3 regions of the Desulfonatronum thiosulfatophilum genome follow, and region 1 is predicted to be linked to each of the others. Evidence: predicted binding sites of a transcription regulator. Region 1 holds the regulator's gene; each other region holds the start of a gene.
What was found. The regulator sigma-54, encoded in region 1, starts transcription at its own class of promoters, with help from an activator protein. The targets are predictions, from matches to a motif close to CTGGCACGGNNNNTGCTT.
Positions count from the first base shown of each region.

Region 1 (10,426 bases):
AGAGGTAGACGTGCAGGGACGCAAGGATCGGAGAGTGGAGGGCGTTTTCATGCTGCCCCGCGAGCAGGGGGAGCAATGAGTTCAATACTGATCGGCAGTGATCTGCGTAAATCCTTCGGCCAAAAAGAGGTAGTCCGCGGAATCACTGTTCGTGTGCGGCAGGGAGAAATCGTTGGGCTGCTGGGGCCCAACGGCGCAGGCAAAACCACGACGTTTTACATGCTGGTCGGAGTGGTTAAGCCTTCGGGCGGATCCGTCGAGCTGGACGGGCAGCAAATCACGACATGGCCGCTGCATGAGCGAGCCCGTCTGGGGCTGAGTTATCTGCCCCAGGAAAGCTCGGTTTTCAAAAAGTTGACTGTCCTGCAAAACCTGCAGATTATTTTTGAATACACTGATTTATCCCGTTCCATTCAGCACAAAAAAGCGGAAGCCTTGATGGAAGAGTTGGGGATTTCCAAGCTGGCAGATCAGAAGGCCATGTATTTGTCCGGTGGTGAACGTCGAAGGCTGGAGATCGCCCGCGCCCTGATTCGCAATCCAAAATTCATGTTGTTGGATGAACCATTTGCGGGTATTGATCCACTTGCGGTGGATGATATTCAGGTCATCATTACTTCGCTCAGAGAACGGGGCATCGGGGTGTTGATTTCAGATCACAATGTCCGCGAGACATTGAAAATTTGCACCAGAGCCTCCATTGTTTTCGAAGGGAAAGCCATTTTTGAAGGCTCTCCGGAGGAAATCGTGGCGGATTCAAGTGCTCGAAAAGTATATCTTGGTGAGGATTTTTGTCTATGATCACGCATTCCGCCTTGTGCAAGCAAGGCTTCCCTGCTCAAATGCATTCAACATCGAGGGTAGGGCATGGCTCTTGAACTACGCCAGCAGCTGAAGCTGACGCAACAACTGGTGATGACTCCCCAGTTGCAACAAGCCATCAAGTTGCTTCAGCTTTCCCGAATGGAGCTGGTTGAAAGCATTCAACAGGAATTACTTGAAAATCCGGTTTTGGAGATCGTCCCGGAAAGCCTCGATGAGGCCGTCATGGAGGTGGAGAAAAAAGATCCTGCCGACGAGCGTTTTCAATCCGTCAATGTTGAAGAGCCGCGTCAACTGCATGACCCGGAATGGCAGGACTATCTTGGGGAATTTTCCAGCGTCAGCCGGCAGATGCAAGGCAGGGACTGGGAAGTGCCTGAAGAAGGAATGAGTTTTGAGGCCCGGCTGGCGGGCAAGTCGACCTTGACCGGTCATCTTTCCTGGCAGTTGCGGCTTTCGTCATTGCCGCAAAAAGATCTTGCCATCAGCAACGTGATCCTTGGCAATCTTGATTCGGTGGGGTACCTGTGCGAGCCCCTCGAGGAGATTGCGCTCATGGCGGAGTGCAGCGTCGAGGAGGCTGAAAGGGTGCTCCGGATCATGCAACGGCTGGATCCTATCGGAGTATGCGCCAGAAACCTGCAGGAATGCCTGATGGTTCAGATGGAGGAATTGGGGCTGGATGATCCGGTGCTGGTTTCTTTCGTCAAGGATCACATGGAGGAACTGGAAAAGCGCCGCTACAAGCCTCTGGCCAAGAAGTTCAAGCTCACCATGGATGAGATCAGGGAGTACCTGGAGTGCATTCAACGGCTTGATCCCATGCCCGGGAAGAGCTTCAACACCGATGATCCGCAGTTTACCAGCCCGGATGTGTATGTGCATCAACAAGGCGAGGATTTCATCGTTGTCCTGAACGAGGACGAAATTCCGGGACTGATGATCAATGAGGCCTATGCCAAAGACATGGCCATTCATGGGAAGGGGGCAAAAGAGTACATTCAGGAGAAAGTGCGTTCCGCTCACTGGCTGATGAAAAGTCTGTACCAGCGTCAGCGGACCCTGTACAAGGTCGCGGAAAGCATTGTCCGGTTTCAGCTGGAATTTTTTCGTCACGGCGTGACCCACTTGAAACCGATGATTCTGAAGGACGTGGCTTTGGACATCAGCATGCATGAATCCACTGTGAGCCGGATCACAACGAACAAGTACATGAACACGCCGCACGGCATTTTTGAACTGAAATTTTTCTTTAACAGCGCCTTGGGAATGGATGACGGCAGTGAGGCCGGCTCGGAAAGCGTCAAGGCGGAAATCAAGAAATTGATATCCGAGGAGGACCCTAAACGACCGCTGAGCGACGAGTTGATCTCCCAGTTGTTGAAAAAATCCCTGGGGGTGAATATTGCCCGCCGAACCGTGGCCAAGTATCGTATGGCGTTGAACATTGACTCATCATCCAAGCGGAAATCGATATTTTAACCGGAGATGCCAGGAGTGAAAATCTGATTGCCGTGCAAGCCGAACCACGACAGGCCGCTGGCGCTTTCCCTCCGTCGGCAACACATGTTGCATGTCCGGCGCGGATGGCTTGGCGGATCAGAAATGCACCTTGTCCGAAACAATCAACCTTGAACCCTTTCTCTGGAGGTGTCTGCATGGAAATCACATTCACGTTTAAGAATTTTGAGCCGTCGAATCACCTCAAAGGGTATGCCCGTGAACGTTTTGACAAAATCAACCGCTACCTGCGGCCGGACGATGACGGCGAGATCGCGGTGAATCTCTCCGTGGAAAAATACCGCCACATGGCCGAGGTCATATTGACGGGCAAGGACATGCATTTTTCCGCGACCAGCGAGAGTGAGGACATGTATTCCACCATCGATCTGGTTCTGGACAAGCTCGAGGCCCAGGTCCGCAAGATCAAGGAGAAAAGCAAGGACCACCGTCGCGGCCAGAAAGGGCAATCCGCAAGGGTTGATGTGATCTCCTTCACCCAGGACGAAACCGGAAAGCGTGAACAGACCATTACGGAAACGGACAATTTTGAACCCAAGCCCATGTCCGTGGACGAAGCGGCCATGCAGCTTGAAGCTCTGGGCAACGAATTCCTGGTGTTCTTCAATGCGGATATTGAGCGCGTGAACGTAATTTATCGCCGAAAAAGCAGCGATTTCGGCTTGATTGATCCGGGAATATAACCTGATGATCCTCCGGGAATATCTAAGCAAGGACCTGCTACTTCCTGAACTGCAGGCCCGGAACAAGACTGAGGTTCTGGCGGAGCTGGTCTCCGCCCTGGCCCTGAAGTGGCCGAGCTTCGACGCCGAGACTGCGTTCCGGGTCCTGCGGGACAGGGAGAGTCTGGGCAGTACCGGAATAGGCGACGGGATCGCCATACCCCACGGCAAATTGGAGGGGCTTGAGCAGATTGTGCTCGTGGTCGGCCGCAGTTCCGCGGGGGTTGATTTCGAGGCCCTGGATTACAAACCGTGTCATATTTTTTTCATGGTTCTGGCCCCGGAACATGTAGCCGGAATGCATTTGCGCATACTGGCTTCCATCACTAGACTGCTGAAGAACGAAGAATTTAGGCACGCCTTCCTCACAGCCCAAGACAAGGATCATTTCTGGGATGCACTCAACACTGCCTGAGCAAACTTCTGTGCAGGAGCCGGAACAGCCTGGACAACCTCCCCGCGGCATCCATGATGTCTCGCTGGTGATGATTACAGGCCAATCCGGGGCCGGTAAAAGTACGGTCTTGAACGTCTTTGAGGATCTCGGTTTTTTTTGCGTGGACGGACTGCCGGCTGGACTGGCCGGACAGCTGGTCACGCTGGCCGAGGAAATGAAGCTGGATCGCTACCCCGGCGTGGCCCTGGGGCTGGATGTTCGGCTCCCTGATTTTGCGCTACAGTGGGAAAACTTCGTCCAGGAGATGGATCAGGCCGGGATTAGCCTCAAACTGGTTTTTCTGGAGGCCAGGGACGCGGTGCTCATCCGGCGATACGCCACCACGAGGCGGCCTCATCCCCTGGAAGCGCAGGGCATGGGATTGGACCAGGCCATATTTCAGGAACGGGTCATGCTGGAAGGCTTGCGCAATCATGCCGATCTGGTGGTGGATACTTCGGATTTTTCGATTCACGATCTGCGCAGGGTGATCCAGGAGAAATGGCCTCTGGAAAAAGAAACCGGTGAGGGAATGCGGATCCATCTCATTTCCTTCGGCTTCAAGTACGGTGTTCCCCTTGAAGCGGATCTGGTCTTCGACCTTCGGTTTTTGCCCAATCCCTATTTCGATCCGGAGTTGCGGCCTCTGTCAGGGTTGGACGAATCCATCGCCCGATACGTGCTGCAGCATGATCCCGGGAAAGCTTTTATTGACCGTTTCGAGGATTTTTTGCGATACCTGCTGCCTCTCTATGCCGCCGAGGGCCGCTATCGTCTGACTCTGGCCCTGGGATGCACGGGGGGGCGGCATCGGTCCGTCGCCGTATCCCAAGCGCTTCTGACCTCTTTGCAGGCCACGGGATTTGCCGTGACCATTGAACATCGTCACCTGGATCTGGGATGAACCCGATCGCAGGCATTTGGAGTTTATGGTGATTGGAGTCGTATTAGTCACCCATACCGAATATGGGGCGTATCTGCTCAAGGCAGCGGAATTAATTCTCGGGCCGCAGCAAGACTGCTATTTCGTCAGCGTGGATGTGACCAAGGAAGTGGAGAAGTCCCTCGCGCAGATCAAGGCCAGCGTAAAAAGCGCGGACCATGGGCCCGGGGTCGTCATCCTCACGGACATGTTCGGGGGGACCCCGACAAACCTGAGTCTTTCCTTGCTGAACAAGAACGACCACCAGCTGGAAGTGATCACCGGCGTCAATCTGCCCATGTTGCTGCGTGTGCTCGGTTCCCGCAAACTGCCTCTGGCCGATTTGGCCAGGGAAGCCAAGGCCGCCGGATCCCAGGGTATCGTGGTGGCTGGAGAGTTGCTGCGCAGCAAGGTGGCCAAAGGATAGTACGGTATCGTCATGAACTGGGTGCGAATTGATAATCGACTGGTCCATGGTCAGGTCATCGAAGCGTGGGTTCCCTATCTGGGAGCAAAGAGCATTATCGTGGTCAACGACGAGTTGGCCGAGGATGATTTGCGGCAAGAGATTGTCAGGTTGGCCGTGCCCGCGAACGTGGAGTTGCTGTTCACCACGGTGGAAGGGGTTGCGAAGTTTTTGGACCAGTGCGTGCAGTCAAAACGGCAACGGGGCGGCATTCTTGTTCTTTTCGCCACCTGCGGGGACGTCCAGCGGGCTTTGCAAAACGGTTTCGCGCTGACCACGGTCAACATCGGCAACCTGCATTATTCTCCGGGCAAGCAGCAGCTCTGTCCGCATGTGGCATTAAGCAACGAGGACATCGGTTGCCTGAAGTCCTTTTGCAACCGGGGCATTCAGCTTGATTTCCGCTGCGTGCCCAATGATTCGACGCAGGTGAAGGCGTCATGGTGAGCTTTGAATTGAATTCCCTGACCTGGGTCGGACTTGCGTGTTTTTTTTTGTGCTTTTTTCCCTGGCCCGTTTCGGGCTGAACATCGGTTTCCTGGATCGTCCCCTGGTGATCGGCATGATCTGGGCCGCCGTGACCGGACATTGGGAAACGGCGTTGCCGGCAGCGGTCTTTTTTGAACTTTTTTTTCTGGATCTATTTCCCATCGGAACATACATCCCCCCCCATGGGCCCTTTGCTCTGCTGACGACATTGGCTCTCGCCCATACCTTTGATATTTCCCAGCCGCCCGCGATCTTCATGCTGATGCTGCTGTGCCTGCCCATGGCATTTTTGGGCAGCAAGCTGGAGCATGCCCATCGGCGAAGACAGAATGTCGAATACACGCGCATGCTTCTGTCCACCAGGTCTGGACGAGAACACTCCGTTGCCATGTCGAGCCTTGTCGGCAAGTCTTTCTTTCCGCTGTGCATGTTGAACCTGGTTGTCTTTGTTCTGGTCATGGCCCTGCTTGTACCGCTTACCGACTGGCTCTTGCATCATGTCCGCGGTCGTGTCCTGGTCCTTCCGATTACATGGCCGATGATCTGGATGCTTGGGACCATCGGTGCCCTGCTTTCCCTGCGTTCGCGCAGGGTATATGCCATTTTGCTCGTAGCCGTGTTCCTGGCCGGCGGGATCTATTGGGTCAACGTGATGTAGTGGGGGCAAAGGAAGCTCCGAACTGTCAGACATGAACATCCCGGCTTCATCAGACATGAGAGGCCGCAGTATCAAAACCAGCCGAACCAGGTTACCCGTCTTGTGTGTTCAAAATTTGCTGAAGTTGCTTCGAATCTTCCCCAACCTGTTTTTCCCTTCGAAGGAGGATGTGGCGTGATTTACGATGTTGATAAGGAGACAGCGCCCCGTGAGGATCTGGAGCCGTTGCAGTTGACCAGATTGAAGAGCCTCGTGGAACGCGTCAATGCCAATGTTCCGTTCTATCGGCGCAAGTTTGAGGAGGCCGGCATTCGGCCTGTACACGTCAAGAGCCTGAAGGATTTGCAACATCTGCCCTTTACGGAAAAACAGGACTTGCGCAACAATTATCCCTACGGGCTTTTTGCCGTTCCCAAAGAGAATGTGGTCAGGATTCATGCCTCATCCGGAACAACCGGCAAATCAACGGTTGTCGGTTACACGCACCGGGACGTTCGCAACTGGGCCGGTTTGATGGCCCGCGCTTTCATGGCCGCAGGGGTGAATCGCGGCGACGTGGTGCATAATGCCTACGGCTACGGCTTGTTCACCGGCGGGCTGGGGGTACATTACGGCGCCGAAGAACTGGGAGCGACCATCGTGCCGATTTCCGGTGGCGGAACGAAGCGACAGGTCATGCTGCTTCGGGATTTCGGTCCCACGGTGCTCTGCAGCACGCCGTCCTACAGCCTCTTTTTGTATGAGGCTGCGCTGGAAGCGGGGATCTCCATCAGCGAATTGCCCATCCGGATCGGCATCTTCGGCGCCGAACCCTGGTCCGAGGAGATGCGTCACGACATCGAAACGAAACTGGGCCTTATCGCTCTGGATATTTATGGTTTATCCGAGATCATGGGCCCTGGAGTGGCGATGGAATGCGCCGTGGCCCAGAAAGGTCTGCATATATTCGAGGATCATTTCCTGCCGGAAATCATTGATCCGGTAACGGGAGAGGTGCTTCCGCCCGGTGAAACAGGCGAACTTGTCCTGACCACCCTGACCAAGGAGGCCCAGCCTTTAATCCGCTATCGGACCCGGGACATAACTTCTTTGAACTACGTCCCCTGCCTGTGTGGGCGGACCCACGTGCGCATGAGCCGGATCAAGGGACGCAGCGACGACATGTTGATCATCCGCGGCGTGAATGTCTTTCCTTCCCAGATCGAGGCCATACTGGTGGAAACCGAGGGCCTGACGCCCCACTATCAGTTGATCCTGGATCGGCAGGGCGTTCTGGACACCCTGGAAGTCCAGGTGGAGGTGAATGAAAACATCTTCTCAGACGAAGTGCGTCACCTGCAGCGTCTGGAAGCAAAGATTCAGGGGAACATCAAGGAATTTCTCGGCGTCACGGCAAAGGTCAAACTGGTCGAACCGCGCAGCCTCGCCCGATCCGAAGGCAAGGCCAAACGGATCGTCGATCGCCGCAACGCAGCATAAGAAAGCCGGGAAGAGGCGGCATGGGGAGGTTCAAACTATTGGCCTCCCCATAACCATTTGCCAAAAACAAGAACTCCGCAAAGGGAGGACTCAATGATGAAGGTGGAACAGATTTCTATTTTCCTGGAGAACAGGGCTGGTCGCCTGACCGATGTGACGCGGGTCTTGTCCGAATCCAAGGTGAACATCCGGGCTCTTTCCCTGGCCGACACGTCGGACTTTGGCATTCTCCGCCTGATTCTCACGGATCATGAGCGGGCAAAGCAGATTTTGAAAGACAACGGCTTCACCGTGGGGCGAACTTCCGTGGTGGCCGTGGAGGTGGACGACAGGCCGGGCGGGCTGCATTCGATCCTCGAACTGCTGAGCAACAGTCAGATCAATGTCGAATACATGTACGCCTTTGTTCAGCAGTCCGGCAAGAACGCCGTTTTGATTTTTCGTTTCGATCGGACGGATCAGGCAATCGATATTTTGCAGAAAAACAATATCCGGATCATTCCCGGCGATGAATTGTACAACTTGTAACCTGTTCGGCGGGAATGCAAGTGGTCAACTGCATCCATCTGATCGATATGCCACTTTTTTCGGCGCGGGATGTGCTTTTATGACCTTGCGCCGGATGATCTACCCAACAAGTTGAGGAATTTATGATGAACAGAATTGGCGTAACAATATTGGCATTGCTGATGACGCTGGTTATGAGCGCGGGTAGCGCCGGAGCGTCAGGGAAAACTGTGACGTTGCGCTTGGCCCATTTCTTCCCGGCAACCCATCCGGCGGAAACGGTCATGGTGCAGGGCTGGGCTCAGGCCTTGGCCGAGGCTTCCGATGGTCGAATAAAAATTGTCAGTTTTCCTGGACAAACTTTGCTCGCCGCGTCTGAAGTCTATGACGGCGTGGTCACAGGAATCGCGGATATCGGTTTGTCCGCTTTCGCCTATACCCGGGGCCGGTTTCCGTTGCTGGAAGTTTTCGAATTGCCAGGCGTGACCTATGAAAATTCGAAGGTTGCCAGCCAGGTGGCCTGGGAGGCGATCAAGGAACTGAATCCGACGGAAGTGCGGGATACGAAGCTGTTGATGGTTCTGGCCACCGGGCCCGGCGATCTGTTCACGAAGTCACCGGTTCGGACTCTTGAAGATCTGCAAGGAATGGAAATCCGGGCCACCGGTCTGAGCGCCAAGACCTTGTCCGTCCTGGGAGCAATCCCCGTGGCCATGCCCCAATCCGAGGCCTACGAAGCCCTATCCCGCGGACTCGTCAAGGGCAACCTCTCTCCCCTGGAAGTTCTGCAGGGATGGCGGCACGCCGAAGTGACGGAATATCTGACCCTGACGCCGTTCTTGTACAACACGCTGTTTTTCGTGACCATGAACCAGCGAACCTGGAACTCTTTGCCCGCGGATTTGCAGGCCGTAGTGGAAGAGGTTTCGGAACGGTTTTTTCAGGATGTGGCCATGGGGCTGTGGGATACGCAAAATGAGGCCGCGCTGAAGTACGCGGTGGAAGACACGGGCCAGCAGGTGGTCACTTTGTCTGATGAGGAAACTGCCCGTTGGACCGAATTGGTGCTGCCCATCCAGGTTGAATTTGTCGAGGAAATGAGGAAGAAGGGGCTGCCCGGGCAACAGGCCCTGGATCTGGTCCAGGAATTGTCTGAAAAATATAATGCGCTCTATTGAGAAAGAACTAATTGTTATTGAGTTGAGTTTTTACTTTGTATCCCACAACTGATGGGGGACTCTCCGAATGGAGCGTCCCCCCTTTCTGACAGCGCTTCGCTGCTGATTATCCAACCATATCTTTGAGTACCATGCCGTCACGTTCGACCATCTATTTGAAACAAGCTGAAAAACATGTCTGGGGCGCGTGCAAGGTCTTCGATGCCATTGCCGGAATCAGCCTCATCGCCGTCATGCTGTTGATCGTTTTGAACATCATTTTGCGGGCTTTTTTCAAAAGCCCTATCCTTGGAACCTACGAGTATGTTGGATTTTTAACTTCCCTCACGGTGAGTTTGGCATTGGCCCATTGCGCATTGAAAAACGGACATATTGCCGTGGGCTTTCTGGTGGCCAAGCTGCCGGATCGCCTCCGGGCGGGCATTGACGCCATGACCAACGCCGTATCCGCGGTTTTTTTCATCTTTTGTGCAAAGCACATGCTGGACTACGGAAGGAGCTTCGCGGCCAGCGGCGAAGTCGGTCTGACCACAAAGATTCCATTTTACCCCTTTGTTTACGGACTTGCGGCTTCATTGATCCTGCTTTGTCTGGTCCTGTTCCTGCGTACCCTTGAGATGATCGGAATGGCGGTGCGGCGGTGAGTGCGACGCTTGTGGGGCTGGGGGGAATCGGACTTTTCTTCCTGCTGCTGATTGTCCGGATGCCCATCGCCTATGCCATGGTCCTGTCCGGATTCCTGGGGTTCAGTTGGCTGATTACCCCGGAAGCCGCCTTCCGGGTCGTTTCCAAGGATCTCTACGCCACCTTTTCCTCCTACTCCTTGAGCGTCATCCCCATGTTCATTTTCATGGGGTTTCTGGCGTTCTACTCCGGCATCGGAGCCAGGCTGTTCACGTTTGCCTACAGGACTATGGGGCATTTCCCCGGTGGATTGGCCATCGCCACTCAGGCCACGTGCGCACTTTTCGGCGCGGTGTGCGGTTCGAATACGGCCACGGCCGCGACCATCGGCGCGATTGCCATTCCGGAGATGAAAAAATACCGCTATGCCGACACCCTCTCCACAGCCAGCGTGGCGGCGGGCGGCGCCCTGGGCGTGCTGTTTCCCCCCAGCGTGATCTTCATCGTCTACGGCATGGCCACGGAGCAGTCCATCGGCAAGCTGTTTCTGGCCGGAATCATTCCCGGCTTCGTGCTCATGTTCCTGTACATGGCCACCATAT
Region 1 covers NZ_FMXO01000014.1:97,807-108,232, reverse strand. The annotation lists gene BLP93_RS12515 (LptA/OstA family protein) at 1-79, shown strand, start outside; gene lptB (LPS export ABC transporter ATP-binding protein) at 76-801, shown strand; gene rpoN (RNA polymerase factor sigma-54) at 868-2,304, shown strand; gene hpf (ribosome hibernation-promoting factor, HPF/YfiA family) at 2,481-3,026, shown strand; gene BLP93_RS12495 (PTS sugar transporter subunit IIA) at 3,031-3,480, shown strand; gene rapZ (RNase adapter RapZ) at 3,461-4,405, shown strand; gene BLP93_RS12485 (PTS sugar transporter subunit IIA) at 4,431-4,850, shown strand; gene BLP93_RS12480 (PTS sugar transporter subunit IIB) at 4,863-5,336, shown strand; gene BLP93_RS12475 (PTS sugar transporter subunit IIC) at 5,374-6,036, shown strand; gene BLP93_RS12470 (phenylacetate--CoA ligase family protein) at 6,211-7,515, shown strand; gene BLP93_RS12465 (ACT domain-containing protein) at 7,612-8,043, shown strand; gene BLP93_RS12460 (TRAP transporter substrate-binding protein) at 8,166-9,200, shown strand; gene BLP93_RS12455 (TRAP transporter small permease) at 9,332-9,844, shown strand; gene BLP93_RS12450 (TRAP transporter large permease) at 9,841-10,426, shown strand, end outside.

Region 2 (10,426 bases), on a different contig from region 1:
CGTATCCGAGGCCTTTGGCTGATACAGCACCCGGCCGCTGGTGTCCGACACGGTAATGTGATCCGCTGTCAATCCTTCCACTGCGGAGGTCACCAGATTGACGACGCTCTGAACCTGCCGGGATTCCAGGCGAGCGCCCTGGCGCATGGTCAATATCACAGCGGCGGAGGGCGGGCTTTGTTCTTCAATGAACAGGCTGCGATGCGGAATGACCAGATGGATTCTGGCGCTGTCTACTTCCGGAAACTCGCTGATGGTTCTGGACAATTCACCTTGCAGCGCTCGCTGATAATTGATGCGCTGGATGAAGTCCGTCTGACCCAGCTTGACGTCGTCAAAAATTTCAAAACCAAGCCCCGATCCGCGCAATGCTCCTTCCCCGGCGATCCGCAACCGCAATTCATGCACCCGATCCACCGGGACAAGGATGGTTTGGCCGTTGTCCGTCAAACGAAACGGCTCTTTGGCGGTTTGCAGCGTACTCACCACCCGGTTGGCATCCTCCGGAGCCAAGCGATCATAAAGCACGGCGTAGTCCGGACGTCCCATCCAGTACAACAAAAGAAAGAAGACAAGGACCATGGAAAACGCCAGTCCTCCGACCATGATGCGTTGAGAGACGCTGGAATCGTTCCAGATGAGGAGCGCTTTGGCTTTCAAATTTTCCAGAAAGGGAGGCATGGTCTTTTCTCCGGCTCGGGGGCTTAGAATGTTGAAGTTGTCATACAAGGCGATCAGGGTGAGGCCGGTCCGTCAGGCAGTGGGAGTGCGTAAAGCACTACGGCGCTGCTCAGGTCGGAGGTTCGTTTACCTTCACTTAGAAGGGCATGCGCATCACTTCCTTATAGGCTTCCATGAGTTTGTTGCGTACGGCGGAAGTCATGTTCATGGATAAACTTGCCTTCTGCATGGCAATCATCAACTCATGCACGTTCTGGTTTTCACCCGCGGCAAAGGATTCGATCATTCCGACGGATTCCTGACGAAGATTGTTCACGTTGCGCAAGGAATCCTGAAGCGTGGAGGTAAATGATTTGGCCTCGGTGTGAGGCTGAACGGTTTCGGGGCGCGGCATCTTTGCCGCTTGAGCATACGCTTTCAGGGCGATGGGTGAAATGGCCATGTACTCCTCCAAAGATGCATGAATGTAAATCTCGCGGCGATGGACAGCCGACTCGTTATCTACCCAGTTCCAGAGCCTTGTTGAACATGGCCTTGGCCGAGGAAACCGTGGCGGCGTTGGCCTCGTACGTGCGCAAGGCCGTCATCATGTTCGCCATTTCCTCGACCACGTTGATGTCCGGCAGGCTGACGTAGCCCTGCCCATCCGCATCAGGGTGGCCCGGATCATAAACCCTTTTCAGGGGCCGCTGGTCCGTGACGACTCCACTGACTTTCACGCCCTGCACCTCCCGCTCAAGTTCGGAGCGCATGGCCTTGGTGAATGGGGAATCCAGGGGGGTGGACTGAAAGACAACGCTTTTTCTGCGGTATGGACCGCCTTCAGGTGTACGAGTCGTGTTCACATTGGCCAGATTCATGGATATGACGTTCAAATGCGTCCGTTCGGCACTCAATCCGGAAGCACCGATATCCAGAGCGGTCATGAAGTCCATTAGCGACCTCCTTCAGTAATGACTGTCTTCAATCCTTCAAAGTTCTTCTGCAACGTCGTAATCAGCGTATTATAGAGCAGCGTGTTCTTGGCCATTGTTGTCATCTCCTTGTCCAGATCCACGGCATCCTCGCCCTGCGTTACGCGCGGCTTGAGATCCTTTATGAAGTCAGCGGAAAAATTTTTCGCGTCGAATTCCGCCGGCATGTGACTTGCGTTGGTCCGGGTCATCTTCCCCCGTGCATCCAATCCCAAAGCTCGCTGCAGATCTTCCTCGAATTCCAGGCTGCGGGCCTTGTAGCCCGGCGTCTTGATGTTCGCCAAATTCCCTGCGACGACATTTTGACGTTCAAGGCGCATATCCAGGACCTTGGCCTGGAGATGAATATGTGAACCGAACAGGCTTTTCACGTTGTATTTCCTCCATTTTCTTCCAGCGTGCCATGGCTGCGACACTTGGGTTGCAAGACTATTCTAAAGGGTTTTTCGTCCAGAAGTAGCAACTCCCGTTCCAAAAAAAAAACACCCAGCGCTTTAGCCTTCACTACGCAACCAGCGCCTTATGGCCCGCCTGCCGAATCCCAATGTTACGTTCCCAGCCGACATCTTGCCTCTCCAGGAGGCAATCGTTGCAGTCCATGCTTGGCATGAAAGATGCTGACGACAAGGAAACAGTCGGATTTCAGACAGGAACAACTGCTGAAGAACCCATTTATCTACACAGAGGAGATATCATCATGACCAGCCATCTTGATTATGAAATCAACAAAGAACTTGGAGAGTGCTATCTGTTCATGGGCGAGCTGGACAAGGCGGAGCAGTATTATGAAAAAGCCGCCAACTCCAACGGAACGCATCCTGATCCATATCTGGGTTTGGCAACAGTCGCGGTCCAACGTGGACACCTTGAGAATGCACTCAGCCTCTACAGACGCGCAACGGAAATTCAATCCACAGACAAATCTCTTGCAGGCATGGCTTTGGTGGAAATGGAGACCGGCGTCATAAACGATGCATATGAGCATTTTTCCCAGGCCTTGGAACTCAACCCCGAAAACTTGGTGGCCCTCTACGGACTGGTCCAGGTTGCCCACAGCCTGGACTGCCTGGACAAGCTCATCTCACCCTTGGAAAATTTTCTTGAACTCAACCCGGACAAGGCTGAAATACGCTTCACCCTGGCAGGCGTCCTGATCAAGCTAGGCAAAGTCACTCAGGCCAAAGAACAGCTTGAACAGTGCCTGGAGATCGACCCGACCTACGACCCAGCCAAGGAACTTCTGCTCGAGATGGTTCAATAACACACGAACTAGCCTTGCTCCTCTGCGTGTCGTTGGGGCGCCTGATCCTGGTCATGGCGTCCCAACGACTACGATTTCCCTTGAAAAAACACCCACTGCATTCAGGTCGTTCTTTGCACTCATGTTTAACTCAGCAAATGGAACGGACAAATCGAACCGTTGGACATTCATGCGCCAAAAACTGTCTGAGGTTTAAACGCCTCGGTACACGGAACATCAGCCCAAGGTGGATAGACAAGTTACATTTATTAATAACTCTTCAATGTGATGTTAATCCAGCCGCAAGCATAATCAAGCGATATAGGGAATCAAATGAGTTTTTTAAAATGGAAACCTTTTATTCGTCCCGCAACAATAGAAGTCCAAACGCATTCACCATCGGCGGGATGCAAACAACGTGACAAACTTCATCATTATTCAATATTCTCATTTCTCGCAGCAGCGATTATGCTGCTAGTGCCGATTTCTCCAATTTTCGCTAATGACACGGTAACTCTTCATGTCGAGTGGGACTATAGTCCTCCCGAATCGGGACAGGTTCTGGGTTATCGTTTGTACATCAATGATCATCCTGAAGCTATTTGTGAGACACACAATCTTTCAAAAGAAATGCAGTGCGTCATTACTGCGCCTATCGGAACGACGTCTTTCTCCATGACAGCCTTATTTTCCGATGGTTCAGAGACTTCCCACTCTATTCCATATGTGATTTATATAGAGCAAAATAATGATCAGGACAAAAGTCCACACCCAATAAATCCACCGAAATATGATGAAACACAACAAATCGAAAATTCACTTCATCAGAGAATTATTTCTTTAGAAAACAGGGCAAAAGCAAAATTATTGTTTTGCTGGAGCGAACTGCTTTTTCCAGAAATATTCTCGTTAAACACACATCCAATAATGGAAAATGAAGGGAAATTTTATCAATCTTATCCAATGTCCGGCCTAAAGCTGTTAACAGACAATAACGAGCTGTATTACATGGATTCAGACGGAGTAGAACATAGCTTTGGGAATGTGGATGAATGGCTTATTATGCTTTTTGCGGACGAAGAAGAGAAATCGGCAATATTATTTCTTTGGCTTGAGCATCTGTTTCCAAGCCTTTTTGCACCATCACCCCAAACAACCATAAAAACCAACGATATGTATTACCGCAGCTACCCCAAAACCGGTGCGACGGTTGCAATTAACGCAGAGAAATTGTACTATATCAACCAGAATCAGACGATAGAACTAGGTAACGTTGACAACTTACTCCTAGGCCTTTCTGAAATAAGCAGTTAACTTGTACTGCCATCGCCCATGACGAAATAACTACTCCCTTTGCTTTACAGTCATCGGCAATCGACTGTATTGCCGATGACTGTAAAGCTGACTTCGCATCATAAAGAGAAAAAAGCATGCAATTATTACCTATCAGACAGGCGCTGCTCAGCGTCACGGATAAAACTGGCTTGCGGGATTTCGCGACTTTTTTGCATCAAGGTGGAGTACAACTTGTTTCAACGGGAGGAACGAGGAAGATCTTGCTGGAAGCCGGCCTGCCAGTCCGAGCAGTGAGCGAGGTTACTGGGTTTCCGGAAATCCTTGATGGGCGGGTCAAAACACTGCACCCGCATATTCATGGGCCTTTACTGGCAGACAAGGACAACCCCGCACACTTGCAGACTCTCGCTGAACGGAATCTGTTGCCCCTGGACCTGATCTGCGTCAACCTGTACAATTTTGCAGGCGCCCTTGAACAAAACCTGGACATCCGGGATTGTATCGAACAGATCGACATCGGCGGGCCGACCATGCTCCGGGCCGCCGCGAAGAATTTTCACAGCGTCCTGGTGGTTCCTGATCCTGAATTTTATTCACGCATAATGGGTGAATTGGCATCTCAGCATTATCGTGTCAGCCTAGCCCTGCGTCGAGAGACTGCGGCGAGAACTTTTCGCTTGACTTCGAATTATGATGCCATGATCGCACAGCATCTTGCCAAGGTTGATGGAGCGTCTCAGAATTAATCCAAGTCAGGTACGATTATGTTATTGCTTTTCCTTGGCTGGTAATTATTTTCAAATAATGTACGAAAACTCAGCAAATTCTTGTCGGCAGGATGATGTTAAGCCGGCGAAGGAACTGCTTTTCCAGACCAAGGAACACTTGGTTTCGTCAGTGAATTATTACTATCAGGAAATCGAAAACGCTCGAACATGCGCAAAGGGATCTTTTCAACCCTAATGGTCCGGCATATTTTCACCTTCAACGACATCACCCGACAGAGGTCCCGACATAGCCAGCCAGATCCAAGGCAATACAACAGGCCTGAAGCCCAGCCAGCTCAAAGCGCTGAATCGTTTATACCAGCGACGCTATCCACCAGCTGAGGGATACACCCCGGAGCAAGCCCGGGAACTGGGCATGCTCAGCTTAGAGACGGGGCGGCAGATCGGTCTGCTTATCGATCGACAGGGCAAGCCACGGATCGTCATCGTAGGCGATGCCCATGGAATCATCATACCTGAACTCCCTCCTGGCCGTCATGGACCGGGACGCTTGCGCGGACTGCGCCTGTTGCATACCCACCTCAATCAGGATCCTCTGAATGAAGAGGACCTGATGGACCTGATCTTCCTGCGCCTGGACTCCATCTCCGTTTTGTGCCTTGATGCCTGGGGGCAGCCAAGCCTTTTCTCCTGGGCTCACCTCCTTCCCGGCGGTGCGGAACAAAGCCCGTACCAGGTTTTCCCACCGACATCATGGGATCAGGTCCATGTCAATTTTTTGGAGCAAACTGAAGCCATCGAGGAAGAGCTTGGTCGGACCATCGCGGCGCAAGGTCCGGCGCCAACCGGCGACAGGGCTTTGCTGGTCAGCGTGGATACGCTTCCTCGCGCCGAACAGGAACTCAACCTTGATGAACTTTCGGATTTGGCGAAGACTTCGGGAATTACCGTTGTCGGCAACATGATCCAACGGGTTCAGCGTCAAAATCCCAAACACATTCTGGGCAAGGGAAAACTTGCCGAACTTGAGGTTCTGGCTTTGCGGACGAATGCCGGAATTCTGCTCTTTGATCAGGACTTAAGTCCAACCCAGATTCGCAACCTGACCCATCTCAGTGAACGGAAGGTTCTGGATCGGACCCAGTTGATCCTGGACATTTTTGCTCAGCATGCGAAGACCAGAGCCGGAAAACTGCAGGTGGAGATGGCCCAGTTGCGCTACACCATGCCTCGCCTGGTGCGCCAGGACAGAGCCATGAGCCGTTTGGCAGGCGGAATCGGGGGTCGCGGCCCGGGGGAGACGAAGCTGGAATTGGATCGCCGAAAGATTCGCCAGCGCATAGCGAGGATAAAACAGGATCTGGAGGACTTGCGCCGGCAGCGTGAAGCCACCAGGGTCCGTCGTCAGAAGGTGGGGCTGCCTATCGTGGCCATGGTCGGATACACCAATACAGGCAAATCCAGCTTGCTGAACATTCTCACGGCCAGCGAGGTACTTGCGGAAAACAAGCTTTTTGCCACGCTTGATCCCACCAGCCGCCGGGTTCGGTTTCCTCAGCAACGGGAAGTGATCATCACGGACACGGTTGGATTCATCCGTCGTCTGCCTCCAGAACTCAAGGAAGCCTTTCGGGCGACTTTGGAGGAATTGGACGAGGCCGATCTGTTTTTACATGTTGCGGATGCCGCCCACCCTGAACTGGAGCGTCAGGTCCAGGATGTGCGGGGCATTCTGGAAGAAATGAATCTTCAGGAAGTCCCGACCTTGTTGCTGCTGAACAAGCTCGATCTCCTGTCCGTCGAGGACCGGGTACGGCTTGGGCAAATATTTCCTGAAGGGATCGGAATATCCGTTCAAACCGGAGAGGGGCTGGAAAATCTTGTCCAGCGCATCATGATCGCCCTTCCTGTTTCCCTTGCCTGATCATCGCATCTGCTACGTTTCTGGGACTCCATTGCCCTGGTACAGCACCACCTTGTTCCTGCCATCTTTCTTTGCCTGGTACAACGCTCGGTCCGCAGCCTCAATTAAAGTGGCACTGTTGGGACTATGTCCGCAGTAGGCATGCAGTTCAGCCACGCCGGCGCTGATGGTTATTTTTACTCCTGAGTAAACCACTTCACCGCTGCCATTGCGAATCAGGAAGTTATAATCTTGAATCCTTTTACGAACCTTTTCGGCAAAACTCACGGCCTCTGAATCTGAAGCCCCAGGCATGATCAGCACAAACTCCTCTCCACCGAAACGCGCGGGGAAGATAGTGCAACCGACTCCCCTTTCCTGGTCGTTGATACATGCCTTGAGCAATCCCGCAACGGTTATAAGAGCCTGGTCGCCAACCAGGTGTCCGTATTTGTCGTTGAACTGCTTGAAGTTGTCGATATCCAGGAAAACCATGGCCAAGGGGGTCTGACAGGATAGCGAATTGGTAATCGCGCGGTGCATGAAGGAGTCCAGGGCCCTGCGATTGTATATTTTCGTTAGTTCATCGGTCATGCTCATGGCCACGATGGTTTCCAAATCGCTCTGCAACATGCCTTCAATCTTTTGAAATCCGTTCTGAATCTCGGCGACCATTTTCTCCATAGGCTGATCGCTATGGATGGTTTCCAGGGTCATGACTTCAAGGTCTTGGACATCATTTTTTCTGCGCTGCAACAAAGTCTGAAACTGCTTTATCAGCTGGGCTGTATCCTGCAGGGTCTCCGTCAGCTTGTGCCGCCATCGATCATTGATAATTGCTTCGTTGTCCCGCAACAGCTTCTGAAACGCCTTATCGGAAAAGTCCTTCCTGCGTAGTACCTGCATGACCAGGTCCTGTGTCCGCTCCCGTTGTTCCGCGGTCAGAAACTCGTAATCACGGATGCTGCGCATGTACAGAATCAATCCCCGCCACTTGGACTCCCGGGGAACACCCAACTTGTCCATGGTCGCGCAAAGATCTTCGAAACACCGTTTCATCGCACACTACCCGCTGGTTTCCGTATGTTGATCATGATCCGTCTTGTCACAGGCGTTGGTTCCTTCAGCGGCCTTCTCCTCGCGCCCATTCAACTGGCCATGGCCTCAGAAATATCACTGCAGATTCCAGGATGCGTCGTCAGCCGAATTACCCATAAAAGGGAATCTGTGCAAGATTACTAACAGCGGCACATTCAGCAGACCTAGTTTTTCGACAGGAACTGGTCCGGCTTGTCGAGTAGCCATTGCTGTCTCACATACCTGTTGAACCAGGACACACACATTCCGCGCTATCCGCCCCGCTATGAATTATTAGTATCAGCGTGATTCCAGGCAAACTCGAGATGACGGGCCTCAGGCAAATCGTTGCACGACAAAAAAAGGCCGGACAATGTCCGGCCTTTTGAAGCGCAATTAGATGGCGGGAATTAGTACATTCCGCCCATTCCGCCCATTCCGCCCATACCACCGCCGGGCATGGGCATATCTTTCTTCGGCTCGGGCTTTTCAGCCACGGCGCATTCGGTGGTCAGCAGCAGACCGGCCACGGATGCGGCATTCTGAAGAGCAATACGGGTGACCTTCTTCGGATCAATGACGCCGGCGGCGATCAGATCTTCATAGACGCCGGTGGCGGCGTTGAAGCCGTATCCGTCTTTACCGTCTTTGACCTTTTCCACAACGATGGAACCCTCGAAACCGGCATTGGCCGAGATCATCCGCAGGGGCTCTTCAATGGCCCGGCGGACCAGCGTCACGCCGGCGGCTTCGTCATCGTCAACGGTCTTGATACCATCCAGGCTCTTCACGGAGCGAACCAAAGCCACGCCACCGCCGGGAACAATGCCTTCTTCCACGGCAGCGCGGGTTGCATTGAGCGCATCTTCGACGCGGGCCTTCTTTTCCTTCATCTCGGTTTCCGTGGCGGCGCCGACATTGATCACGGCCACTCCGCCGACGATCTTGGCCAGACGCTCCTGCAGCTTCTCGCGGTCGTAATCGGAAGTGGTCTCGTCGATCTCGCTGCGGATCTGCTTCACACGGGCCTTAATCTGCTCAGGATCGCCTGCGCCGTCGATGATGGTCGTGTTTTCCTTGTTGATCACGATCCGCTTGGCCTTGCCCAGATCGTTCAGGGAGATGTTCTCCAGCTTGATGCCCAAGTCTTCGGAAACCATCTGTCCACCGGTCAGGATGGCGATGTCCTGCAACATGGCCTTGCGACGCTCGCCAAAACCGGGGGCCTTTACGGCGGAAACCTGCAACGTGCCGCGCAGTTTGTTCACGACCAGTGTAGCCAAGGCTTCGCCTTCCACATCTTCAGAGATGATCAATAGCGGCTTGGACATTTTGGCGACCTGCTCAAGAACGGGCAGCATGTCTTTCATGCTGGAGATCTTCTTCTCGCAAATCAGGATCAGGGGCTCGTCCATTTCGCAAAGCATCTTTTCCGGATCGGTCACGAAATAGGGGGAGAGGTAACCACGGTCAAACTGCATGCCCTCGACCACGTCCAGGGTTGTTTCCAGGCCCTTGGCCTCTTCAACGGTGATCACGCCTTCCTTGCCGACCTTGTTCATGGCTTCGGCAATGATGTTGCCGATGGTCGGGTCATTGTTCGCGGAAATGGTGCCGACCTGAGCGATTTCTTTCTGGTCCCGGGTAGGCTTGGTCTGGTTGACCAAATCAGCGGTGACGGCTTCAACGGCCTTGTCGATGCCGCGCTTGATGGCCATGGGATTACGGCCGGCGGTTACCAGCTTTACACCGTCTGTGAAAATGGCCTGGGCCAGGATGGTGGCTGTAGTGGTTCCGTCGCCGGCGACATCACTGGTCTTGCTGGCGACTTCCTTGACCATCTGGGCGCCCATGTTCTCGAACTTGTCTGAAAGTTCGATTTCCTTGGCCACGGTGACGCCGTCCTTGGTGATGATCGGCGAGCCGAAGGACTTCTCAATGACCACGTTGCGGCCCTTGGGGCCGAGGGTCACTTTGACTGCGTTCGCCAGGGTGTCAACACCCTTTTTCAGTTTTTCACGCGCCTTGGTGTCAAACAATATTTCTTTAGAAGCCATAATTTTTCTCCTTGCGATAGTTGATCGTTAACGTGGCTGTCAGGATAATCAGCGGGTATTACTCTTCGATAATCGCGAGAATGTCGTCCTCGCGCATGACCAGGAACTCTTCGCCGTCCACCTTCATTTCAGTTCCGGCGTACTTGTTGAAGAGCACCTTGTCGCCTGCTTCCACCGCCACCTTGGTGCGCGTCCCGTCGTCGCCGACTTTTCCCGGACCAACGGCGATGACTTCACCCTTCATGGGCTTTTCCTTTGCGGAATCAGGGATGATGATGCCGCCTTTGGTAACTTCCTCACCCTCAAGCCGTTTTACCAACACACGATCATTCAATGGTTTCAATTTCATTTCTTTCCTCCAAAAGTTTATTTTTAGTTTTGCTAGCACTCACAAGCGATGAGTGCTAGCAGGGTGCTTATCCCCGGGATGCCGTTAAATTGCAAACCCGGAATTTCTTCAAAAAAAGCTA
Region 2 covers NZ_FMXO01000003.1:53,452-63,877, reverse strand. The annotation lists gene fliF (flagellar basal-body MS-ring/collar protein FliF) at 1-681, opposite strand, end outside; gene fliE (flagellar hook-basal body complex protein FliE) at 818-1,123, opposite strand; gene flgC (flagellar basal body rod protein FlgC) at 1,179-1,616, opposite strand; gene flgB (flagellar basal body rod protein FlgB) at 1,616-2,026, opposite strand; gene BLP93_RS02960 (tetratricopeptide repeat protein) at 2,353-2,916, shown strand; gene BLP93_RS02955 (hypothetical protein) at 3,229-4,209, shown strand; gene BLP93_RS02950 (IMP cyclohydrolase) at 4,326-4,937, shown strand; gene hflX (GTPase HflX) at 5,335-6,843, shown strand; gene BLP93_RS02940 (GGDEF domain-containing protein) at 6,856-7,881, opposite strand; gene groL (chaperonin GroEL) at 8,310-9,956, opposite strand; gene groES (co-chaperone GroES) at 10,015-10,305, opposite strand.
Region 2: a site for sigma-54 is predicted at 2,113-2,130, ahead of flgB (flagellar basal body rod protein FlgB). Genes of this name have one in related genera too.

Region 3 (10,426 bases), on a different contig from region 1:
ATTTGAACCGGACTTTGTTGGCATTCGCGGGGTACAACGCGGGGCCGGGGAATCTCGTCAAGATCCGAGGACGCGCCACGGCAATGGGCCTGGACCCGAATCGATGGTTCGGTAATGTCGAATTGGCTGCCGCAAAGGTGATAGGCCGGGAGACCGTGGTCTATGTCGGCAACATCGCCAAGTACCATTACGCATATCGACTGATCACAGAGGCCGCGGAAGAGTACGAGGAGTCGCGCCGGCTGTTCGATCCTTGAGGCAACCGCGCCCGCGGCGACTACTGCGAAAAACAGGGCACGCAGCCGTCGCCGGTGGCCGTGCTCATGATGGCCCGCAGTTTGCCGTAGATGAAGACGTGGCTTTCCTCCAACTCCATCAGCGTGGCCCGGCCGCGTTCGAGTCTGTTTTCGAAGAACAGGGTGACGATGGTCAGCAGTTTGGCATAGAAATCCTGGTAGGACTTCTCCAGATTCGCGGCATCGGGAAATTGAACCGTGATCTGGTCCAGCAGGTCGAAGACCTCCAGGGATGTCCTGGCTGCCTGGACGAGATATTCCGATTCATCGGCCAAAATCCCGCTCTTGATGGCCTGCTGGACCTGGATGACCTTGCGTTCGAATTGCAGCAGCATGGCCAACTGCTCCTGGTTCAGCTTTTCCTGCTCCCCGCTGTCCTGCCGGGTGCAGCCGGACAGGAGCAGGGCCAAAAGGAGCGCTTGCACAAGGATTGTAATCATGCCCGTCCTCGCAGTGAGAAATTTCAGCCTGCTTCCGTTCATTAAAGAAATGATGCCTTGTCGCATATATCCGGCTCCCTAATCGACGAAAAGATATTTGAATTCCCGAACCACCTCGCGTCCGCGTGGGCTGCGGCAGAAATCCAGAAACGGCGTTATCTTCGACTCGTTGTGTTTCAGGTAGACCAGGTTCAATTCCCGAACGATGGGATAACCGCCGGCGAGCACGTTACCCGCAATCGGATCATGGCCGTCCAGGGCGAGAATCTTGATGGGCATGCCCTTGTCCAGCAGATACAGCGATGTGCCCAGGGACATGTAGCCCACTGCCCCGGGAATCCCGCCAACCAGGGTTGCTCCGTCCATGTTGGAGGCGATTTCGTAGGCCTGTGCGGCGACCCGGCCGTTGGGGCCATCCTCCGGATTGTCCCGGTGATACACGCCGCTGTAGGCTTCAAAGAGCTCCAGGGTGCTGCGCCCCATTTCCTTGTTCACCAAAACCACATCGCGATTCCATGACGTCAGGTCATTCCAGTTCATGATCCGGCCCGTGAACAGGTCGACCACGGTCTGCTTGTCCACTTCCTGCAGGGGATTGCGGCTGTTGACGATGATCACCAGAACGTCCATGCCGATGGTCTCGTATTCCAGCCGTTCTTTTTCCTCTTCCGACAAGGCTCGGGAAACCATCCCGATATGGGCCGTACCTTCCAGAGCGGCCATTGCTCCGGTCAGACTTCCACCACCTTCGATCCGAATTGACTGTCCGCTACGTTCACGGAATTCCTCGGCCAACTGCTCCACCATGGGCTGGATCGTAGTCGCTCCGGAAATCCGGAGAACGTCGTTGTTCTGAGCCAAGGCAGGAATGCTGAGAAACACCGCCAGGGCCGTCAATGCCAGCACCTGGAACAGCAGAGCTCGAATACGGGCTTGTCCTCCCGCCATCATTCCTTTCGCATACGGCATTTGTCTCATACGTCCATGACTCCTCGCAGGCACAGGTTCAGTTCGTCTTCGTCAATGGGCCGGGCGACCACGGCCCGCAGGTTCGAGCGCAGGGCCTGTTCCAGTTCGGGGTGATAGGTGCGTTTGGAAATTCCGATGATCGGAGCCTGGGGATGAGTCCTGCCCATCCGGCGCAACAGCGAGTCGTCAACGCCGTCGGTTTCGAGATTGAGCAGAATCAGGCACTTTCCGCTGGACGCCAGCATACGTTCCAAATCCGTGACCTGGATGCAGTGCAGCATCCGCAGGCGGTGAACCGCCAGCAGAGCTTCGACCTGCCGAAGTTCATCCGCATCATCCAGCAGTACAACGGCAGTCTGGTCCATATTCACCCCCAACTTCTCAAATATTTAGTCATGTATTGCCTGATGATTCCAATCACGCTGTATACGCCAGATAAGCCCCGCCCAGAATCAGCAACGCCCCGCAAACTTTTTTCAGCACCGGTGCGCTCAGGGAACGCTCGTTCCAGCGCAGAAAGAACTGAATGAACCGAGGGGACATGCTGGCCAGCATCAGGAACAGGCAATGGCCGACGGCAAAGAGCAGGAGCAACACCAGGCCGTAATACAGGTCAGTGGCCGCCATGGCCATTGTCAAACCAAGAATGGGCGCCATGTACACGAAGGTGCACGGGCCCAGGCCGATGCCCAGGACCAGTCCCAGGGCCAAAGCGCCTCTTTTTCCCGGCGCCTTGGGAAGCAATCTGTTCGGTACGAGGCACCCCATGGGCACTAGCCCAGTCAGATTCAATCCAAAGAGAATGAACACTCCACTCAGAATATAGTAAGGCAAGGGACCAAGGTCCCCAAGCAACCTGCCGGCCGAAGCCGAAATAATTCCAACAATGACAATGCTGCCCAGGATACCCAGTCCAAAGAGCAGGGACAGTGAAATGGCCCGGCCCGAAGTTTCGACCTTTTGGCCGTTGATGTAGCCCACGATCAGAGGGATGCCCGCAAGATGGCAGGGACTAAGCACAATGCTCAATACGCCCCAGAAAAAGGCGGCCAGCAGGGCCGTGGGCGCCGCCCCCCGTACCGCCAGGGTCAGTGAGGATAGCAGGTTCTCGAAAGAGAGCCAGTCCCAGACCGATGCCGATCGCTCCGCGGGCTGAACGACCATTCCCAGTTCACGCCACTGTTCCAGAATATGGTGCTTGGCCAGGAAACCCTCGTTGCGGTGCAGTTCGGTCCCGTCCGCGGCATAGAAGATCTGGGTCGGCACGGTCAGCGCCTGGAAAACGGTCAGGGCTTCCGGAACCTTCTGGGTGTCATAGTAATAGGTTTGGAAAACGTGGCCGTACTCCGTTTGCAGTTCCAGGAGGGACGAAGCCATGCGCTGGCAGGGCGGACAGGATTCGATGCCGGTGTTCACCAGGACCGGCAGATCCTGATTGCCCACGACAATATCGCCGGGCGGCGGTTTGGGCTGTATCGTGATGCGCTGGTAATCGGAGAGGGCGGCATTGGCCACGGTGACGACGGGCCCGGGATGGACCGTCGCCAACGCCAGGAGGCAGATGCTGCCCATCAGAGCCAGTGCGCTCCAAGGGATTCGTCCCGACATTGCTCCTCCTTTGGAGGTTCGCGGTTTATCCGTCAAATGCCGGTCAGCACGCTGTAGTCGGTTCCGCTTGGACCGTATCAGGAATCAGGCGAAACTCGGCCCGCAACACTGCCTTCGTAATCTGCCCGAGATGCTTGTAAAACGGTGATTGGGCGAAGGAGACCACCCGATCGGCAAAAAGCGGTCCCCAGGCTCCCAGGTGAATGGGAAAGAAATCCGTCCGGCGATCCCGCCATTCACGGACAGCCGTGGCATCGTCCCGACAAAAAGCGGCATGTTCCTGAAACAGGAGATAGTACATGAACTCCAGTTCCGCGGTGACATGATCCGGAGGATTGCCGCCGTCCGGAGCGCTGTTCACGCCGGCCGCCAGGTAGCGAGCTGCGGCGTCATCAGAGCTTTCGTGGGAAAGCATCTTGTTCACATGGAAATAAACCGACCCGAAAGGCGGTGCCAGGACTTCAAAGGGGCCAAGAAACAGCTTGGCGTACTCCACCTTGAGCGCATCGCGGCCCTGTTCGTCGTTTGGCAGATTCTTCAGCATAGTCTGGGTCGATGCGTGGACCTCCGGGACCCAGGCCGGAGCATGAGCCGCCAGAGTATCCACGTTATGCGGCAAATGTTCGTCCGGGGGAAAATAGCACGAGGCCAAGGCCTTATAGGTTTCCATCCGGGCGATAATGTTCGAGTCAAGCATGAAGGGTCTCCGTGTCAGCATTTCCACTACAATTTGCTCTCAATTCCCGCGGCCAGGATCAGCATCGAAATCGCTATCGAAATCGTAATCGAAATCGGTCTTTAAAGGCTTGTTATGCATAACGACAACATTTTGATTTGATTTGATTTGATTCGAGTCGATTTCGATAGCGATTTCGATTTCGATTGAGGTTGTCACTCCTTGGAATCCAGCCTGAAAAAACGGTCCGCACCCGGACCCGATGCCCGGGCGCGGACCGTCCCAGGAGGAGCCTAATCGGGGGTAGCTTCAAGTTTCCAGTATTTGACCCCAATGGAATAGATGAGCAAGGCGAGAGACAATGCCAGGACGATAATCCCGATCTCGTAGATGCTCGGAACGTAGGAGACAAATTCCGGCCTGTTTTCAATAAACGCTCCGACAGGCCTGATCTGCGCCGAAAGCAGCATTACCAGACGGCCGGCAAACATGCCCGCGAGAACAAAGATCGAGACCAGTACCCGACCGATCGTCGAATCCCGTACTGCGGGAATGAGCAACATCACCAAAGGAATGATCAATCCCAGCCATAACTCGCCCTTGTACAATGCGGTCCCGGCAATATATCGGAAGCCGTCAAAAGCCTCGTGCAGCGAGGTATAGCCGATGACGGCCCGCAGAATGAAGACGAACAACGAGACGGCCAGCATTATTGCGAAAAACCTGCTGATGTTTTGGAAAATTGGTTCCTGTTCCTTGGGCATTCCCCCGATTAGCTGAAAATGGACCATGGAAGCCAGAAAGAGGACGGCCAGACCGCTGGTGATCGCCGAAGCCATGAAATAGAGAGCGGTAAAGTGGCCAAAAAAAGCCGGTCTGGCATCAGCCGTGCCGAATACGATGCTCAAGGCTGTGTAGGACATGAGCATCAACCCCAATGCCAGCAGTCCGGCTGTTTTGCCGCTGGCGGTATGCCACTGCCCTTTGTGGATTGTGTAGAACTTGAATGCCACAAAGGCGATGTAGATCGCGTAGAGATTGGCCATCCACCAGATCGGCGAGGCCAGATTGGGAGACAGGACTAGATGGATGGTATTCAGCAGCGTGGTCCACGGCCCAAGGTCAAGCGCCTTGCACATCACGCCCACCAGCAGCGTTGCTCCGGCGAGCAGGGCGCTGCGCTTGGCAATGGGATAATACATTTTCATGCCGAACACCGAGGGCAGAGACGACAGGAACGTCAGCCCGGCGGCCGTCAATGCAAAAAACAGATAACCGGACATCGGCAGGACCCAGAAGGTCACATCATTGGCGTTGTACACTCCCAGCCCCTGAGAAACCACCGTCAGGGCGCTGAAGAGTCCAAAGAGCAGGCCGACGCCCAGCAGACCAAACCATAACTTACTCATACTTCACCTCCTGGATTAGGCGAGCGCTTGTTTGACGTCGTCAGCCTGAACCATGCCCTTGCCGGGTTCATACGCGCATGGACAGAATTCCCGAATATAAAATACCTTGGGCCTGGTACCCAGCTCCGCCCGTAATTGCTCAGCCCGAAACATGCCCAGGAGCTGATTGACCTTGCTCCGAGGATCATCCAGGTCGCCGAAAATCCGCGCATTAGCCGGACAGGCTTCCACGCAGTAGGGGAGCTGGCCGTTTACCACCCGATGATGGCAGAAGGTGCATTTTTCCACCACGCCGGTGGGCCGAATCGAGGCATAAGTGGCATCCGGATCCGGGTTCTGAATCGGCCACCCCTTGGCGCCGACGCGTTGTACTGTTTCCGCGGGGGTTGAAGTACCGCCGGGAATTACCGCCGTATTATCACGCCATTCAGCATGCGGCCTGCGCCAGTTGTAGTGGATGACGCCATAAGGGCAGTTGACCATGCAGTACCGGCAACCAATGCATTTGCTGGGATCATGCATGGTAATCCCGCCCTCGGCCTTGTGCAGAGCCCTGGTCGGACAGCCCCGCACGCATGGTGCGTTTTCGCAGTGATTGCAAAGTGTTGGACGATAATGATACCGCACAAAGGGGAAACGACCCAGGGTCTCGGTCCTCTTCCCGGACCAGCGCACCCCCTCGGGCAGGTTGTTCTCATTCATACAGGCGATGATGCATCCTCCGCACCCCGTACACTGCTGCAAGTCTATAACCATAGCATATCGTGCCATTATATATACCTCCTAGGCCTTTTCGACTTTCAATCGGATGTGGCCGTAAAATGCCGTGGAACCGCTCAAACGGTCGTTATCGACCGGAATAATGTCGTTATTGTTTGCTCCCAAGGCCTCTTTGCCGAACACCTTGGCCGCGTAGCGTCCGTAGGCCCAGTGGCCCTGACCAAAGCACTTCGCTACTGTACCCGGCTGGGCGCCTTCCCACAGGGAGGCGGTGCAGACGATGCTGCCGACGGGCGTGGTCAGGCGGATCTTGTCTCCGGTCCTGATGCCCAGACGCTCGCCGTCAATGGGATTCAGTTTGGCTACGTCCTCATAGGACTTGTCACCGGGGTCCAGATCCTTGAGCTGCAGATACCAGGGACAATTGGAACTGCGGCCTTCCCGATTCAGGCGGGCCTTGTAATCAACGAACTTGAACGGATATTCCACCGGATCGCCCCACTCGTAGGGTTCCTCGTAATGTGGAATGAATGCCAAATCACCGCGTGCCAGATAGTTGCAGACCTCCATAACGTGATCCACGGTCGTATTGTGTTTTTCGGCGTGGCTTTCCAATGCATCTTTCAAGGTCTCGCTGTAGAACTCGAACTTGCCGGTCTTGGTGCCCATATTGCTCCAGCGAGCCCGGTAGGAATACGGATCGGAGTTCCAGACCCCGACCTCGACGAACTCCTCCCAACCGGAGAACTTGTCTCCGCCCTTGGACTGGGCCGGATCCCAGAAATGCTGCATACGGTGCTTGATGGCATACAGCTCAAATTCTTTATCGTTGGCGGGCGACTTGCCGGTTTCCGGGTCCACGATGGTCTGATAATAGCGCAACAGGTTGTCGAACCCACGTTGAGCAAGTTTTTCAGCAAGCAGCCAGGGAATCTCCGTCTCCATGCTCTTGGTGTCCCACAGCCGCTCGATGGCAGGCTGCATCAGGCTTACGGAGCGATAACCATTGCTGGAGTTGTCCAGCGTCCCCCAAGACTCGAACATGCAGTGGTTCACCGGCAGGACAATGTCGGCATAGAAACTCATTTCCGAGGCGTGGGTAGTCAGATGGGCAAAAAAATCGATTTTGGACATGGCCTGATCCCAACGACCGGTGCCTGGGCAGGAAAAGTTGAAGTTATTGAAGTAGCCCATGGCAACTTTGATTTCGTTGGGATCCTCATTGATGATGGCGTCGGCAACGTTGTTTGTATTCACACCGCCGCCGGACCTCCCGCTGGCCAGATTGGGCCACTCCAGACGACCACGCTGGTCGATCTTTTCCTTTTTCACGCCGACCTTTGCAATGTCGTCCATATAGTCGTCCAGAGAAGGAAACCCCTGATACGATCGGGAGTTGTAGCGTAGAACGCCGCCGATATTGTCACAGCCGCCCGTAAGTCCATTCAGGGCGTTGGCCGCCAGGACCCCGTAGGTCCCGCGGGGTTGCATGGCCGGACCGCCGCCGACCCATGAAATGCAGTTGGGGGCAGCCGCGGCAAAACCCAAGGCGACGCGCCGGATCTGATCCGCCGGAATGCCGCACAGCGGCTCAGCCCATTCTGGACTGGCGTCCTTCAAATACAGGTTCCACCATTTTGCCAGGCCGTGGGTATGTTCCTCCAGAAAGGTGTATTCATTAATCTCATGACCAGGTATGAACCTGTTCTCGCCGTCGAAAAAGTCACCGACAAACGGTTTGTGCCACATCCCCTCCACCAGGATGGTGTGAGCCATGGCCGAGGCCAGAGCACCGTCGTATCCCGGCTTGACCGGAAGCCATTCGTCACACTTGCTGCCCGTGCCGGAGAGTCGCGGCTCAACTGAAGCGATCCGAGCATTATCTAAAGCCCGCCCCCAGCTGTTCAGGTAAGAGGAGACGCCGCGATTGGCCACTAGAGGGTCAGCGCCCCAAATCAGCACATAGCGGGTGTTGGGAATGTCGTACTGCATGTAGGCCCACTGCCCCTCCTGGAAGTAGCGCATCTTTTCGGCTTCCGCGCAGATGGAGCTATGGGAGATGTTGTTGGGCGAGCCAATGATCTTAGGCAGACGGTCGTACAAAAGATCCCTCAGTTCGGTGTACCGACCGCGCATGAGCATAAACTTGTGGGTTTCATCTTTCTCACGCAGCTCCATGATCCGATCCGCCAGCATGTCCAAAGCCTCGTCCCAGGAGATGGGCACGAACCCCGGGTCTTCATTTCGGCCTTTTTTCGGATTGGTTCGTTTCATGGGCGACTTGACCCGGTCTGGATCATAGACCTGCTGCAAAGCCAGATGAGCCCTTGGACAGGAGTTGATGCCGTTGGTCTTGGAGTGAGGATTGCCACGAATTTTTACGGCCCTGCCATTGATTACGTAAACCTGTTTTGAGCACCAGGATGTACAGCCTACGCAGCAGCTGCTGACCCACTTGCCCTCGGCCAACGCGCCCTTGGCATGAGCTGTATCCGGAGCCAGGGCTCGGAGTGCGGGGCCGCCTGTAGCCAGCCCGGCGCAAGCCGCCGCAGCGCCTTTGACGAACGATCGCCGATTGATCACGCCTCCTTTGCCTTGCATTCCGTCAATGTCCAGTTCCTTCATGGCTCCTCCTTGAAGTTCATGAATTGGGAGATTTGATATTCTTTCACCAATTTAAAATCGCGAAAGGTTAGGTCCTTAATTGAACATAATCCTAGAATATCAATTCCCGTGCCATTAACATAAAAATACTTCAACATCTTGAAATTGTTAGTGCTTATATGGAATAAAATCATTAATTTCCCGGTTATTGCCGTTTCCCATCGCTCTGTCGTGTATTGAATCGAGACACGACACTCTTCGAATTATATTAATATAAAAAATTAAACCACTTAGTGTGCATCGATACTGTACACCTTGCCGTAGATGATCCAGTGCGCATCTGTCATGTATACTTGAACGAACCGTTTTTAAACTGATCAAGTACTTGAATAGCCGGATAAGGTGCATGGCGGTTGTCATAATGTTCCTGCAAGTCGGGCATGATAGTTGCTGTCACTAGTGTAGGTATTTTTGTTGAGAGCTCTCACCTGGGCTGACAATCAACGTGCCGATTCAAGCCGTCTGGGGACCAGTTGTCGATTCAATTCCAAGATTCACTGTCAACATTGGAAAAGAGGTGATGTCATGAGGAAAATCGTCATACTCGGCGCCGGAACCGGCGGCACGATGATGGCCAATCGGCTTTGCGAGAACCTGCGCACGGAAATCGACCAGAACAAGATCAGCGTGACCATCGTGGACGAGGACAGGACCCACGTTTACCAGCCCGGATTGCTCTTCATTCCCTTCAGCATGTACCGGTCCCGTGAGGACGTGCTTAAGCCCCGGGACGTCTTTCTGCCCTCGGAGGCGAAGTTCATCGTTTCCAAGATCGAAAAGGTGGATCCGGACGCGAAGAAGGTCGTCATGAAAAAAGGGACCATTGACTACGACCTTTTGATCATCGCCAGCGGATCGCGTTGCGATCCGACGGAAAACGAAGGACTGCTCGGGCCGAACTGGCAGAAGTCCATCTTCGACTTCTACACCCTGGATGGCGCCCTGAAGCTGCAGCAGGCCATGCGCTCCTTCAGGGGTGGCAGGATCGTGCTCAACGTGGCCGAGATGCCCGTCAAGTGCCCGGTTGCGCCCCCGGAATTCGTGATGCTCGCTGACTGGTACTTCCATGAGCGGGGACTGCGGGACAAGGTGGAAATCGTCTTCGCCACGCCGCTCAGCGGGCCATTCACCAAGCCTTTGGCCTCCCAGACCCTGAAGTACGTCTGTGAGGAAAAAAACATCAAGATCGTGCCGGATTTCGCCCTGAGCCATGTGGACAACGAGAACAAACGCATCGTTTCCCACGACAAGCGAGAGGAAGAATTCGACCTCCTGGTCTCCATCCCGACCATGAAGGGCGCGCAGTTCATCATCGACTCGGATATGGGCGACCCCCTGGGCTGGGTGCCCACGGACAACCACACCCTGCAAAGCAAGAATTTCAAGGACATCTTCGTCATCGGCGACGCCACCAACGTACCCACCTCCAAGGCCGGCTCCGTGGCGCACTTTGAAAGCGAAATCCTGATCGAGAACATTCTGCGCCATCTGGACGGCCTGGAGCCGCTGCCCAAGTACGACGGCCATTCCAACTGCTTCATCGAGTCCGGATTCGGCAAGGCCCTGCTCATCGACTTCAATTACACCCAGGAACCGCTGCCCGGAAAGTTTCCCCTGCCCGGGGCCGGGCCCTTCACCCTGCTC
Region 3 covers NZ_FMXO01000016.1:13,528-23,953, forward strand. The annotation lists gene BLP93_RS13270 (MltF family protein) at 1-257, shown strand, start outside; gene BLP93_RS13275 (hypothetical protein) at 278-736, opposite strand; gene BLP93_RS13280 (substrate-binding domain-containing protein) at 815-1,714, opposite strand; gene BLP93_RS13285 (hypothetical protein) at 1,711-2,070, opposite strand; gene BLP93_RS13290 (thioredoxin/cytochrome c biogenesis CcdA family protein) at 2,123-3,313, opposite strand; gene BLP93_RS13295 (TorD/DmsD family molecular chaperone) at 3,357-4,010, opposite strand; gene nrfD (NrfD/PsrC family molybdoenzyme membrane anchor subunit) at 4,283-5,398, opposite strand; gene BLP93_RS13305 (4Fe-4S dicluster domain-containing protein) at 5,414-6,169, opposite strand; gene BLP93_RS13310 (molybdopterin-dependent oxidoreductase) at 6,182-8,743, opposite strand; gene sqr (type III sulfide quinone reductase, selenoprotein subtype) at 9,308-10,426, shown strand, end outside.
Region 3: a site for sigma-54 is predicted at 9,158-9,175, ahead of sqr (type III sulfide quinone reductase, selenoprotein subtype). Genes of this name have one in related genera too.